4 regions of the Bacillus sp. UNCCL81 genome follow, and region 2 is predicted to be linked to each of the others. Evidence: riboswitches for the same ligand, from Rfam matches in the RefSeq annotation. Region 2 holds a riboswitch; each other region holds the start of a gene.

Region 1 (3,410 bases), 360 kb from region 2:
AATGAATGATCTTGAATACAAAAATCAAAAGGTAATTAATGGGATTATTGATCGAATCATTAATCTTCAGCATCCGAATGGAGCTTGGAAATTATACGAAGATGAAAAAGATGGAAACATAAATGCAACAGTACAAGCTTACATAGCTTTATTAATCTCAAAAAAGTATTCAAAAGAACATTCGAGTATGAAAAAAGCTGAAAAATTTATTCGTGAGAACGGTGGTATTAAAAAAACACATTTTATGTTAAAAATGATTCTGGCTACTCATGGTTTGATTGAATATCCAAAATTATTTTATTTTCCAATGAGTTATTTTTTGCTCCCAGATAAAATGCCGTTAAGTTTATTTGATTTAAGTAATTATGCTAGAGTTCATTTAGTTCCAATGATTCTTTGTATAAATAAGCGATTTAAATTGAAATTGGATGACGATCTAAATATCGATCATCTTCTGGAAACTAGCGAGGTAGATTGGTTTTACGAAGAACGAGGGAGTTTTTATCAATTTTTACTTGAAGAAGGTAAGAAGCTAGCTTCATATCCTCTCTATTTTCACCAAAAAGGATATGAAAAGGCTGAAAGATTTATTCTGGATCGTATCGAAACAAATGGAACTTTTTATAGCTATGCTAGTTCTACATTTTATATGATTTATGCTTTAATGGCTTTAGGCTATGAATCTACTTCATCTGTCATTCAAAATGCACTACAAGGACTTCTTTCGTATGCAACCGATACAGAAGCCGGACTTCATATTCAAAATTCGCCATCAAAGGTTTGGGATACTGCATTATTGTCATATGCAATTCAAGAAGCTGGTTACCAAATAAATGATCCGATTGTTGCGAAATCAATTAGTTATTTAAGTAAAAAACAACAGAATTTGAATGGTGACTGGAAGGTTCATGCTAAAAATTTAAGTCCTGGTGGTTGGGGCTTTTCTGATGTTAATTCGTTTATTCCAGATAATGATGATACTGGAGCAGCTTTACGTGCAATTACAAGAAGTGCTTTGGATCAGTCCACATTACATGAAAGTTGGTTAAGGGGTGTTCATTTTTTACTTGGACTTCAAAATGACGATGGTGGTTGGGGAGCTTTCGAAAAAAATGTAACAAATAAATGGTTAACATTATTACCAATTGAAAATGCAAAAGGTGCAATTATCGATCCTTCAACTGCAGATTTAACTGGACGTATTTTAGAATTTATTGGAAATTATACGACGGTTTCAAACGATGATCCGATTGTGAAAAAGACGGTTAATTGGCTTTTAAAAAACCAAAAATCAAATGGTAGTTGGTATGGTAGATGGGGTATTTGTTATATTTATGGAACTTGGGCAGCGATTACTGGCTTAAGAGCCGTTGGAATTCCTAAAAATCATGAGGTGATTAAAAAAGCTGAAAAATGGTTAGTTAGTATTCAAAATGAAGACGGAGGTTGGGGAGAATCGGGTCTTTCAGCTGTTAAAAATAAATATATTTCTTTAAAATATAGTACACCTAGCCAAACAGCATGGGCAGTTGATACTTTACTTTCAATTCGTAATAAGGAAGATGAAGTAATTAGAAAAGGGATTAAATTTTTAACTACTCAAAGTGAATTGACTAATAAAGCATTAACTTATCCAACTGGATTAGGTTTACCTGGTCAGTTTTATATTCACTATCATAGCTATAATGAAATTTATCCGCTATTAGCACTAGCACACTTTAAAAATAGTTAAATAATACTATTATGTAAACAAAATATATTTATTTTTGGAAATCTTTCCATAAATGTCTTTTCTTAATCATATAAATATAGTAAACTGTTTTTATATTAAATATAACTAAATAATCCTTATCGAGAGTGGTGGAGGGACTGGCCCTTTGAAACCCGGCAACTTTAGCGAAAGCTAAAAAGTGCTAAATCCAGCATGTTTAAAACATGAGAGATAAGGCGTAATCTGTACTTAAACGTCATTCTCTCATTTTTTTTGAGGGAATGGCGTTTTTTATTTTATCTAAATGGGAAGTGATTGAATGGGTTTATTAGAAAAGTTAAAAGATGGAATTGTTTTAGGTGACGGTGCAATGGGAACGCTTTTGTATTCTGGCGGACTTCACAGCTGTTTTGAAGAACTTAATATTACAGAGCGTGATCGAATCATTCATATACATGAACAATATATAGATGCTGGCGCAGAAGTGATTCAAACTAATTCGTACGGTGCTAATGCTGGAAAACTGAGACAATATGGATTAGAAAAGCTGGTTAAGCAAATTAATCAAATGGCTGTTAGAAATGCTAGAGCGGCTTCAAAAAGAAGAGCATTAGTAATTGGCGGTATAGGTGGAATGAAATATGTAGGTTCTACTTTTACGACAGCTTTAGAACGTGAAATGATGTTGCTTGAGCAAGCTTCAGCTTTACTAGAAGAAGGCGTAGATGGGATCATGCTTGAAACATTTTATGATGAAAATGAATTATATGATGCTGTAAATCTATTAAGAGGAAGAACGGATTTACCGATCATTGCACAAGTAACACTACAAGAAATTGGTGTCATGCAAAGTGGTCAATATATCGAAAAAATTCTTCCTAATTTAATCGATTTGGGTGCAGATGTTGTTGGAATCAATTGTCATCTAGGACCACTTCATATGTTGGAGTCATTAAATACTGTCTCATTACCAACGAATGGTTACTTATCGGCATTTCCTAATTCGGGATTACCACTATACAATGAGGGAAAATACGTATACAAATCGAATCCAGAATATTTTGAAGATATGGCAAAACCATTTATTGAACAAGGTGTAAGACTTATCGGTGGATGCTGTGGTACAACACCAGCACATATCGCTGCTTTACGAAGTAAGATTGATACTTTACAGCCTGTTACAAAAAAAGATGTAAAAAACAGAACAATAAAAATTACAATCCCTAAGCAAGAAGAACAAAAGAATGAAACATTAGCAGAAAAGGCAAAAAAGAGAACGACGATTATAGCAGAGCTAGATCCACCAAAAACATTACAAACAAGAAAGTTTTTTGAAGGAGCGAAAGCATTACATAGCGCAGGGGCTGATGCAATTACGCTAGCAGATAATCCATTAGCTTCACCTAGAATTTCGAATGTGGCGATGGCATCACTTCTTCAAAGATTGGATGTACCAGTTTTGACGCATTTAACTTGTAGAGATCGTAATATGATTGGACTTCAATCTCATTTAATGGGACTTTCAACTTTAGGTTTAAATGAAGTTCTTGCAATAACAGGTGATCCAGCAAGAGTAGGCGATTTTCCAGGTGCAACTTCAGTATATGATGTAGCATCACTTGAACTTATTCGAATGATTAAGGAAATGAACGATGGAAGGTTATATTCTGGTAAAAGTTTAGGAACTGGAACGAGATTT
Region 2 (3,410 bases):
TACAATAAACTCCGAATTTTAAGACTTTTTTCTTTGCTTTAATTTTTTGGTTATGTTCCAGTGAATCAATGTCTTCAACGTGAGCAAGACCGATACTTCTTCGGATTAATTCACATCCAATAACCCCAATTGCATCCACCCAATATCCTTCTAATTTTTCGTTAATTAGAGCTTTTTGATTAAATGGTCTAACACTATGCTCTTCCCAAAGTTGAATAAATGTTTCATTAAAAACTTTTTCAATGTTTAAAATGTGTTCGATAATTTCGTCTTTTAGCTCAGTACGGCTGAAAAGTTGAAAAAGTAAATTTGCTTGAATTTGCCCTAAATCAAATCCAATTGGTCCTACAAATGCAAATTCCGGGTCAATTATTTTTGTTTCAGTCTCAGATACGAAAATGCTTCCCGTATGTAGGTCACCATGTAATAAAGCTTCTTTTTTCGATAAGAAATCTAATTTTAATTTCGCAACTTCAATTTGAAGATCAGCATCATTCCAAAGTTCTTGAATTTCATCTGTTAAATCTTCTTCAAAACTATTTGTTTCACTATTAAAAAATGGATCTGTATAAACAAGATTTTCTGTTATATCACATAAGTCAGGATTATTAAAAAGATACTCTAGCTCTTTCTTCTTAGCAGGTGAAGTTCCAAAGTCAGAAGTGAAAAATAATGACTTTGCTAAAAATTCACCGATATGTTCGGCTAAAAACGGATAGCTTTTTTTCTCAATGAAACCTTTTCGTAAAATTTGTAAGTGTGAAAGATCCTCCATGACAGTTACGGCTTGATCTTCGTCATGCTCTAAAATTTTCGGTGCATGCAATGGGATTAGCTCATTGTATATTTTTGTAGCATTACTCTCGATCGTAGCTCGCTTTAATGTAAGTGGCCAGCTTTCACCAACAACTTTTGCGTATGGCAGAGCCTGTTTTATAATTAGCCCTTTCTCACTTCCTACTGGTTTAACTTTAAACACTAAATTTAAATTCCCATCCCCTATTTCTATACATTCACATAGTTCATTTTTAAAATAGCCAAGTTTTTGTAAATAAGTAATTGCAGTTGCTTCTGTTAATGGTCTATATTCTTTTCGTTCAATGACAGTCACTAAATTCATCCCCCTTGAATTTTGCAAAATAAAAAGCCTCTTTTCCGAGACGAAAAGAGGCAATACTAATTGGCTTTCGTCTCTTATCTACCAGAAAATTTCTTTTCTGTTGGAATTAGCACCGTGCCTTACTGAGCATTTAAGCTCAGGCGTATACAATACGCCCCATTTCACAATGGTATTACGGTCGGTTGCTGGGCATCGTCGGGCCAAATCCCTCCGCCTACTCGAAATAAGAGTTCGCATATTTGATTTTATAATCGTATTTTAGTTTATCGTTTTTTAATTTGTCAATTATTTTTTTGAAACTTTTTGTAAATCCCTTCTTTTCTGTCTTCAAAAATTGGGATTGTACCACGTATTTCATCAACTTTTTTCGGATCAATTTCGCCAAAAACGATTTCTTCATTCGTGCTGCCTTTGGTAACTACTTCTCCCCAAGGGTCAATGATCATTGATCCTCCACCAAATGTATTCGCTAAATCTTTTCCCACTCGATTACAAGCAACAACATAACATTGATTTTCAATTGCTCTTGCTTTTAATAAAATTTCCCAATGATTCATTCTTTGGATTGGCCATTCAGCAACAAAAAATAAAACTTTTGCACCCTTTTGAGAATGCGCTCCAATCCATTCAGGAAAACGCAAATCATAGCAAACAAAACCTGCAGCCGTTAATCCATCGATTTCAAAAAGACCATCAGTTTCCCCTGATTGAAGATAGTGATGCTCGTTCATTAACTGGAATAAATGAACTTTATCATAGGTTTTTACTACTTCACCTGTATTGTTTATAACAATTAACGTATTCGTTACACCATTTTCTCTTGCAATTGGGAACGAACCAGCAATCAATATTACGTTATTTGATTTTGCGATTGACTGAAGCTCAGAAATAACTGCTTCTTGTTGATCTGTGTGTACGCCAATTTCTTCCAGACAATAGCCTGTTGTCCATAATTCCGGTAATACGATTATACGGACATTTTCTTTAACAGCTTCGTTTATTTGAGTTTTCATTTTCTCTAAATTAGCCTTTGAATCACCTAATATAACATCAGATTGAATACACGCAGTTTTAATCACAATTTATTCACCCTATTCTAAATTTTATAGACATTTTTAAATCGAGCATATATGATGGTGAAAGTTATTGCAACAGTCGTTCATGAAAATCATTCGATTAAGAAACGATCTATTCAAATTAATTTTATTATATTTTTGGAGTGATTAACTTGAATCATAGTAAACTATTAAACAATTTACCAAAACAATTTTTTGCTTCACTAGTCCAAAAAGTAAATCAGTCAATCAGTAATGGTCATGATGTCATTAATCTTGGTCAAGGAAATCCAGATCAACCAACACCTGATCATATTATAAAAGCATTACAGCAATCTGTTGAAAATCCATTAACTCATCGCTATTCTCCGTTTAGAGGAATGAGCTCTCTAAAAAATGCTGTTGTAGAATTTTATAAACGAGAGTATGATGTTGATTTAGACCCAGAGGAAGAAGTAGCCATCTTATTCGGTGGAAAAGCTGGATTAGTAGAGCTACCACTTTGTTTATGTGATGCGGGAGATACAATTTTAGTGCCAGACCCAGGCTATCCGGACTATTTATCTGGTATATCTCTATCAAAAACAGTTCCATACATGCTTCCATTACTAGAAGAAAATCAATTTTTACCAGATTATAAGTTAATTCCTCAAGACGTTTTGGATGCTAGTAAAATATTATTTATCAATTATCCAAATAATCCCACAGGAGCTATAGCTACTGATGAATTTTTTAAAGAAACAGTTGAGCTTGCAAAAAATAATCAGATTACCGTTTGTCATGATTTTGCTTACGGTGCATTTGGTTTTGACGGCAAAAAACCTTTAAGTTATCTTCAAACTCCAGGAGCAAAGGAATGCGGGATTGAAATTTATACCCTTTCTAAAACTTATAATATGGCTGGTTGGAGAATCGGTTTTGCAGTTGGAAATAAAGAAGTTATTTCAGCAATTAATCTATTACAGGATCATCTTTACGTTAGCATCTTCCCTGCTGTTCAAGAAGCTGCCGCTGTTGCACTAACTGAATCGCAAGAAAGTGTCAAACAACTATTAGCTCTTTATGAAGAGCGTAGAAATGTATTTATTAGCGGTTGTCACGAAATTGGATGGGAAGTAACTGCACCAGCAGGTTCGTTTTTTGCATGGTTAAAAATTCCATCAGGTTTTACATCACAGGAATTTGCTGATCTTTTACTTGAAAAAGCTCATATTGCAGTCGCTCCAGGAAATGGA
Region 3 (3,410 bases), on a different contig from region 2:
ATTATTGCTGGTAATGCTTCTGGAATTAATACTTTCAAGATGATTGTAAAGGTACTAGCTCCCATTGCTCTTGCAGCTTCGATTACACCTTTATCAATTTCTCGTAAGCCGATTTCGACCATCCTTGCATAGAATGGTGCAGCACCAATTATGAGTGCAGGTAATGCTGCTTTTGCTCCAAGCATAGAGCCAAGAATAAAGATCGTAAATGGAATTAATAAAATAATTAAAATGATAAAGGGTATTGAACGAAAAATATTTACAAACGCTGCTAGGATAGTATTAAAAAATTTATTTTCAAGTAACTGATCTTTACTAGTTAAAAATAAGAATAAACCTATTATTAGTCCAAAAATGAACGTTGCAAGCGCAGCTATTACTGTCATGAATAATGTTTCTTGAGAAGCTAAAAGCATTGCATCCCAATCAACATTCGGAAAAAGTTGTGTCATCTTATGCTACCTCCACTTCAACTTGTTTTGATTCTAAATAAGTGATTGCCTCTTTGATGTTATTTATGTCTCCAACAAGTTGAATCTTCATTGTCCCATAAGAGCCTTCAGCAGTTTGAACAATTTTTCCTTGCAAAATGTTAATCTCAATATCAAAGTGCTTAACTACTTCAGAAATATGTGGTTGATCTGCTTGACCATTTTTAAAGGTTAGCTTGTAAGTATTATCCTTCCCATCACCTTGAGAAATTACTTCACCTTCATCATTACCTTTGATTTGCGTCACAAATTTCTTTGTAATTGCTTGTTTAGGACGAGTAAATACATCAACAACATGGCCTTCTTCCACTACATTTCCGTTTTCCATTACAGCTACTCGTTGGCAAATCTTTTGAATAACATGCATTTCATGAGTAATCAGGATAATTGTAATACCAAGCTGTTTATTAATATTTGTCAATAAAGATAATATTGAATCTGTTGTTTCTGGATCTAATGCAGATGTCGCTTCATCACATAAAAGAACATCAGGGTTATTAGCAAGTGCTCTTGCAATTCCAACACGTTGCTTTTGACCTCCACTAAGTTCAGAAGGATAAGCATTTTCTCTTCCTTCAAGACCTACAAGTTTGATTAATTCTTTCGCACGATTAATGCTTTCCTTTTTTGAAACTTTAGCAATTTCAAGTGGGAAAAGTATATTTTCTAATACAGTTCTCGACCACAATAAATTAAAATGCTGAAAAATCATTCCTATTTTTTGTCTTGCTTTTCTTAATTGACTAGATGAGCATTTAGAGATCGATTGACCATTAATAATTACTTCACCTGATGTAGGGGACTCAAGTCCATTTAGCATACGTAATAACGTACTTTTCCCTGCGCCGCTATATCCGATCATGCCAAAAATTTCACCTGCTTCAATATTTAAAGAAACATTTTGTACTGCGGTAACTGTGCCTTTTTTACCTTTGTAAGTTTTGCTTACATTATTTATTTGAATCATACACTTGATCTCCTTTCAAAACATTCTAACAACTTATCTTTCAATTTTTTGTAAGTAAGTACTTTTTTAGTCGGATAAAACAAAAAAACCTTTCAACTCACATGAGCAGAAAGGTTTAACATACAAAAAGTATTCCTTTCTCTCATCTCTCAAAGCATATGCTTTGCAGGAATTAGCACCATTTCAATGACGATCATTGACGGTTGCTGGGTTTCACAGGGCACAGTCCCTCCACCTCTCTCGATAAGAGCTAACTTACGATCTATTAAGTTGTTTAACGTAATTTCTTTAACGTAAGTCCAATTCTACAAAGTTAGACAGTAGTTGTCAACAATTTTCTAAAAGTTTTTTTTCGTTTTCAACGCTCGTATATTGAAAAATCGTTTCCATTAGTAGTAATAATCGATAATTCCCTTCAAAAGAAGCATCATTCAGTTTTAATAAAAGTCCTAACCTTTGAGAACCTGAATATAGATATTCCCATCCATCTTTTGAAAAATTAACTCTAAGTTGCGGAATCGAACGATCAATTACCTCGATAAAAGGAGCCTTTTTACTTAACTTTATAAAAACTTTTTCATTTAGACAGTTAAATTCTACAATCCTTTCTTCGATTGGCAAAATGATTTGTAAATATTCTTTTTTTATAAATAAGTTTCTAGCTAGTCCAATCCACTCCTTGATTTCCATAATAAACACCTCTTCTTGGATTCTTTATCTTATTTTCTCATAGATAAGAGGTGTATTCTTTATATTTCGCTCGACATTTACCTTGATAAAAATCTATATTTTAATTTTATTTCTACAGCATTCAACTCATTTCCCGAGAAATATGTCTAAAATCAGGAAATATTTTAAGACATATAAAAAGAGTGCAACATACTGAATGCACTCATCGTTTAATATATAAATTATATTTTTTTAACAATTCATGTAAATATGGTACCGATTGGAAAGCGTAGATTTTTTGTCTCATTTCCCCATTCTCAAAAATAAGTAAACAAGGTACACTTTCAACCTTCCAACTTTGAGCTTCTTCCACTATTTCATTAATATTCACCTTACTTATTGGTAAGTTTGGCAGAATCTCATTTACAACTTCTAGCATTTTAGAAGCTACTTGGCATGTACCACACATTGCGGTATAGATATAAATAACTGTAGTCTCTTTTGATTGAACTCTTTGCATTATTTCATTCTTTGTCCATTGCTGCATGATCTTAATTCCTCTTTAATTTGTACGTAAATAATCTGTAAATACCGAAATATCCGCTCCTAATAATACACTAGCTAAATGTTGACTCGGAGCTGTTGCCACTTCTCGATAACTTCTATCAATGTACAGATGCTCTGCCTGTGGAAATTCTCTTTTTAACAATCTTCTAAGTTTTTCACCAGCCTCATCTGCATCGACTAATACATAAATTTCTCTTAAATCTAACATTTCAGCAAGCTCATCTAGCTTTGAAGTACCAACTGTACCATTCGTACAGATAATATCTACAGGCTCCTTTATGATTGTCTGTATTTTCCTCTTATCAGTAGTACCTTCGACAATGATAACTTTTCTTTGATCTTCAATATTCACTGGGCATCACCTAATGTATAAGACTCAAAAACTTTTGACTAAAAATCTTTTGTATATAGTATATTCGATTTTGCCTTTCTTGTTTCCTTTTTTTCCCCTAAATGAAAATGTCCCTTTAAATTATGTTTTATGTAAATAAGTTAAGCTTTATTACTTTTATTATACACATAAAATAAAAAAGCGCCCAAAAAGGACGCTTAATTAGATAATTAATCTTGATTAATCATTTCTTCGTATTGACCAGCAGTCATTAACTCATCAAGCTCTGAAGCATTTGTTGCTTCAACAACTACCATCCATGCTTTTTCGTATGGAGATTCGTTTACGAATTCAGGATTTTCATCTAGATCAGAGTTTACTTCAA
Region 4 (3,410 bases), on a different contig from region 2:
GATTTCTGCTTGAATTGAAGTTTTTCCATCTTGCAAGCCTTTTGCAAGTATAACAATTTCTCGTAACTTTTCATCAGCAAATGATAGCGCACCTTTTAGAACTTCATCAAGCGTTTCTTCATTTTTCACTGTAACAGGTGTATGTAATAAGCTTGAGGAAGGTTGTACGATAACTTGCTCTTTTGAAACAAATTCCGTAATTTGTGTAAGAATAGAATGTTTATCATTAAGATTTGCACGCCATATATTACGACCGTCAATAACTCCAGCAGCAAGTATCTTATCCTTTGGGAAACCATACTTTTTAATCGAAGCTAGATTCTGACCGTTATCATGTACAAAATCAAGTCCAATACCATCAACTGGAAGTGAAATTACATCTTGGTAGTTGTCAATGCTCTCAAAGTAAGTTTGCAAAATCAGCTTTATGTTAGGTGCTGCTTCACGTAATGTTTGGTAGACATCGTTAAATAATGCAACTTCTTCTTTTGAAATAGACGTTGATAAGATAGGCTCATCTATTTGTACCCACTCTACTCCTTCTGTTTGTAGATCGTGTAAAATCTTAGCATAAAGAGGTACAAATTGATTAACGACCGATTTAAAATCATTTTCATTATAGCCTTTTGACAGTTTTACAAATGTTACCGGGCCTAAGATTACAGGCTTTCCTTCAATATTAAGTTTTTGTTTAGCCTCTTTATAAAATTCAAGAGGACGGTTTTCGACAAGAGTAGGTACTACTTCGCCCAACTCTGGAACAATATAGTGATAGTTTGTGTTAAACCATTTTGTCATTTCAGATGCAACGGCACCTTTCGTACCACGTGCGATCTCAAAATATGTTTCTAGCGATACTTTACCTCCACCATATTCAAAGCGCTTTGGCACTAGACCGAACATAACAGCCGTATCAAGAACATGGTCATACAAGCTAAAGTCTCCTACTGGAATCAAGTCAATTCCTTGATTCTTTTGCTTTTGAAGATGGTGTATACGAATTTCCTCTGTTTGTTTTAAAAAATCTTCTTTTTCTAGTTTACCTGCCCAAAACTGTTCAAGTGCTCTTTTCCATTCACGCTTTTCACCAATTCTTGGATAACCTAAATTAGAACTTTTTACTTTTTTCATCATTTATACACTCCTTGTTTTTTTGATGTCTGATTTTTACGTCTCAATAAAAAATCTCTCTTTTCAAAATAGAAAAGAGAGACTCATACGCATCGTTAACTTGAGTTGAGACCTTTTGGTTCCCAAAACACGTACTCCTCACTCCCCCCTATTCATCCGTAGGTACAAGCGCATACAACAGGCAGGTCTCCTGACTTAGACTCAACACTTCTTATCCCTTCCCATTTCAATTTTGAAACAGTGGTAAATTGATAAGTCGCTCCTCAATACAGTGGCGGGACCGTGTCGGATTTTAACCGAACTTCCCTTTTAAGCTGTGAAAATGACTTTCACAACACCTGATGCATTTTTTATTCAATTTTATTAACAAAACTTCAAAACACTCATAATAATAAAAAGCCCTCTCTAATTGAAATAGAGAGGGCTACAAAATTTATGGAATCCTCTCTTATTTTCCAAAGCAAAAAATGCTTTGCAGGAATTAGCACCTTTTCAACAATACTGCTGAATGGTTGCCGGGCTTCATCGGGCCAGTCCCTCCGCCTCTCTCAATAAGAGTTAAATAATTTATAATGTTTTGAATTTAATAGTCATGTTATCACGATAAACACAGGCTGTCAAAATAAACTTTCATAAATTTAATAAAAAGTCGTAAGTAGGATTGATTGTTCACATTTTGGTAGTTTAATTAGATATGGGAACAAAATTGGAGTTTAATTAAAAAGCTTCAGCTAAAAGGCCGGTTAAATTAAAACTAAAAAAGTAAGTGATACTTGGAAAGTAAACTTAGCTGATGAGTTTATTGATGGATTAAGGAATATATATGATCGAAGTAACGATAAAGATTTGAAATTAAGAAGAATCGACTCTACCAATTAAAAAAAATGTAAAATATATAGATATTTTAATATAACTAATACGTTAGTTAGCTGTTTAAGAATAGAGATTAAAATTCGTTATAAAAGAATTAAGTAGCGGGTTAGAAAATTAGTAGACATTACATTCATATTAGGAAAATTATGGATATTTTTTATGTTTTAATTAAATTCAATAATACTTTTCTCATAATCGGTTTTTATTTATATTTAAATAATTATTATTGAATTGTTAAGTAAAAACATTAAATTATAACAATTGTGAATTATCTAAACGTTTGTTATAATTTGTTTTACAATTTGATACGTGTAGAATCAGGTGTAGATTATGAGATTTGTAATCTACTTAAAAGGGAAGTTCGGTTAGAATCCGACGCTGTCCCGCAACTGTATTTAGGAGCGATTCGAAATATCCACTGTCTTTTCGTAAAATGAAGATGGGAAGGTTCGAAAAGTGATGATCATAAGCCAGGAGACCTGCCTGTTTCAGCACACATCATATACCTACGCGGATAGGGGGTGTTAAGTGCGAGCGAATGTGGCATGTTTTTTTAATTGATTAAAAACATGTTTATTAAACCATGAGTTCTGACTTAACAACTTCTTCTTAAAAGAAGTTGTTTTTTTATTGTCAATTTTCTATTTCAAATTATGAGGAGGGTTTAGTTGTTTGGTACGGTTGAGTATTTTATCAATGATTTTAAAACATGCATCATGAATGGTTTTTGTATTGAACCGTCAATTAATTTGAGCTCCTATTATGAACAACAAACAGAAGGAATAAAAAAACGTTTAGGAAAAAGTGATGAAAAGGAGGTTCATTTAAACAATCTTGAAAAGGCTTACAAAATAATATGTGAAGAGCTATTTGGAGATGGGAGGAAGATATAAATGGAAGCTAAAGAAAAATTTTATCCGGGATTAGATGGTGTTGTTGTAGCAGAAACGAAGATTTCTTTTTTAGATACAGTGCAAAGCGAAATTGTAATTAAGGGTTATGACCTTATAAAACTAGCTGAATCAAAAGAGTATTTGGATATTGTCCATTTATTACTAGAAGAAAAATTACCTAATTCTATTGAAATAGCAGAAATGAAAAAGAATCTGAAGGGGGAATATGTAATACCTGAAGAACTTTTGGATATGTTCAAACATCTTCCTGAGAATACACACCCGATGGATGGTCTTCGTACGGGTATATCGGCGCTTGCAGGATATGACATTAACCTTGATGAACGTTCATTGACTGCAAATAAAAAACGAGCATATCAATTGATTGGTAGAGTACCAAATATTGTAGCAAATAGTTATCGAATCATTCAAAAACTTGAGCCTATTCTTCCAGATGAAAATCTATCATATAGCGCAAATTTCTTTTATATGCTGACTGGTAGAATCCCGACT

What was found. Region 2 has a riboswitch for S-adenosylmethionine ahead of mtnK (S-methyl-5-thioribose kinase). Riboswitches for the same ligand answer to the same signal wherever they lie in the genome.
Region 1: another riboswitch for S-adenosylmethionine. It lies ahead of BM319_RS04060 (bifunctional homocysteine S-methyltransferase/methylenetetrahydrofolate reductase); the one in region 2 lies ahead of mtnK (S-methyl-5-thioribose kinase).
Region 3: another riboswitch for S-adenosylmethionine. It lies ahead of BM319_RS15355 (methionine ABC transporter ATP-binding protein); the one in region 2 lies ahead of mtnK (S-methyl-5-thioribose kinase).
Region 4: another riboswitch for S-adenosylmethionine. It lies ahead of metE (5-methyltetrahydropteroyltriglutamate--homocysteine S-methyltransferase); the one in region 2 lies ahead of mtnK (S-methyl-5-thioribose kinase).

The regions. Positions count from the first base shown of each region.
Region 1 is NZ_FOMF01000002.1:828,410-831,819, reverse strand. It holds gene BM319_RS04065 (terpene cyclase/mutase family protein) at 1-1,732, shown strand, start outside; SAM riboswitch class I at 1,846-1,949, shown strand; gene BM319_RS04060 (bifunctional homocysteine S-methyltransferase/methylenetetrahydrofolate reductase) at 2,031-3,410, shown strand, end outside.
Region 2 is NZ_FOMF01000002.1:1,186,868-1,190,277, forward strand. It holds gene mtnK (S-methyl-5-thioribose kinase) at 1-1,120, opposite strand, end outside; SAM riboswitch class I at 1,192-1,350, opposite strand; gene BM319_RS05925 (carbon-nitrogen family hydrolase) at 1,402-2,196, opposite strand; gene BM319_RS05930 (pyridoxal phosphate-dependent aminotransferase) at 2,343-3,410, shown strand, end outside.
Region 3 is NZ_FOMF01000006.1:316,991-320,400, reverse strand. It holds gene BM319_RS15360 (methionine ABC transporter permease) at 1-452, opposite strand, end outside; gene BM319_RS15355 (methionine ABC transporter ATP-binding protein) at 454-1,458, opposite strand; SAM riboswitch class I at 1,598-1,708, opposite strand; gene BM319_RS15350 (hypothetical protein) at 1,786-2,148, opposite strand; gene BM319_RS15345 (thioredoxin family protein) at 2,351-2,674, opposite strand; gene BM319_RS15340 (ribonuclease M5) at 2,690-3,040, opposite strand; gene gcvH (glycine cleavage system protein GcvH) at 3,256-3,410, opposite strand, start outside.
Region 4 is NZ_FOMF01000003.1:22,897-26,306, forward strand. It holds gene metE (5-methyltetrahydropteroyltriglutamate--homocysteine S-methyltransferase) at 1-1,131, opposite strand, end outside; cobalamin riboswitch at 1,295-1,488, opposite strand; SAM riboswitch class I at 1,577-1,689, opposite strand; cobalamin riboswitch at 2,307-2,505, shown strand; gene BM319_RS06055 (hypothetical protein) at 2,673-2,897, shown strand; gene mmgD (citrate synthase) at 2,898-3,410, shown strand, end outside.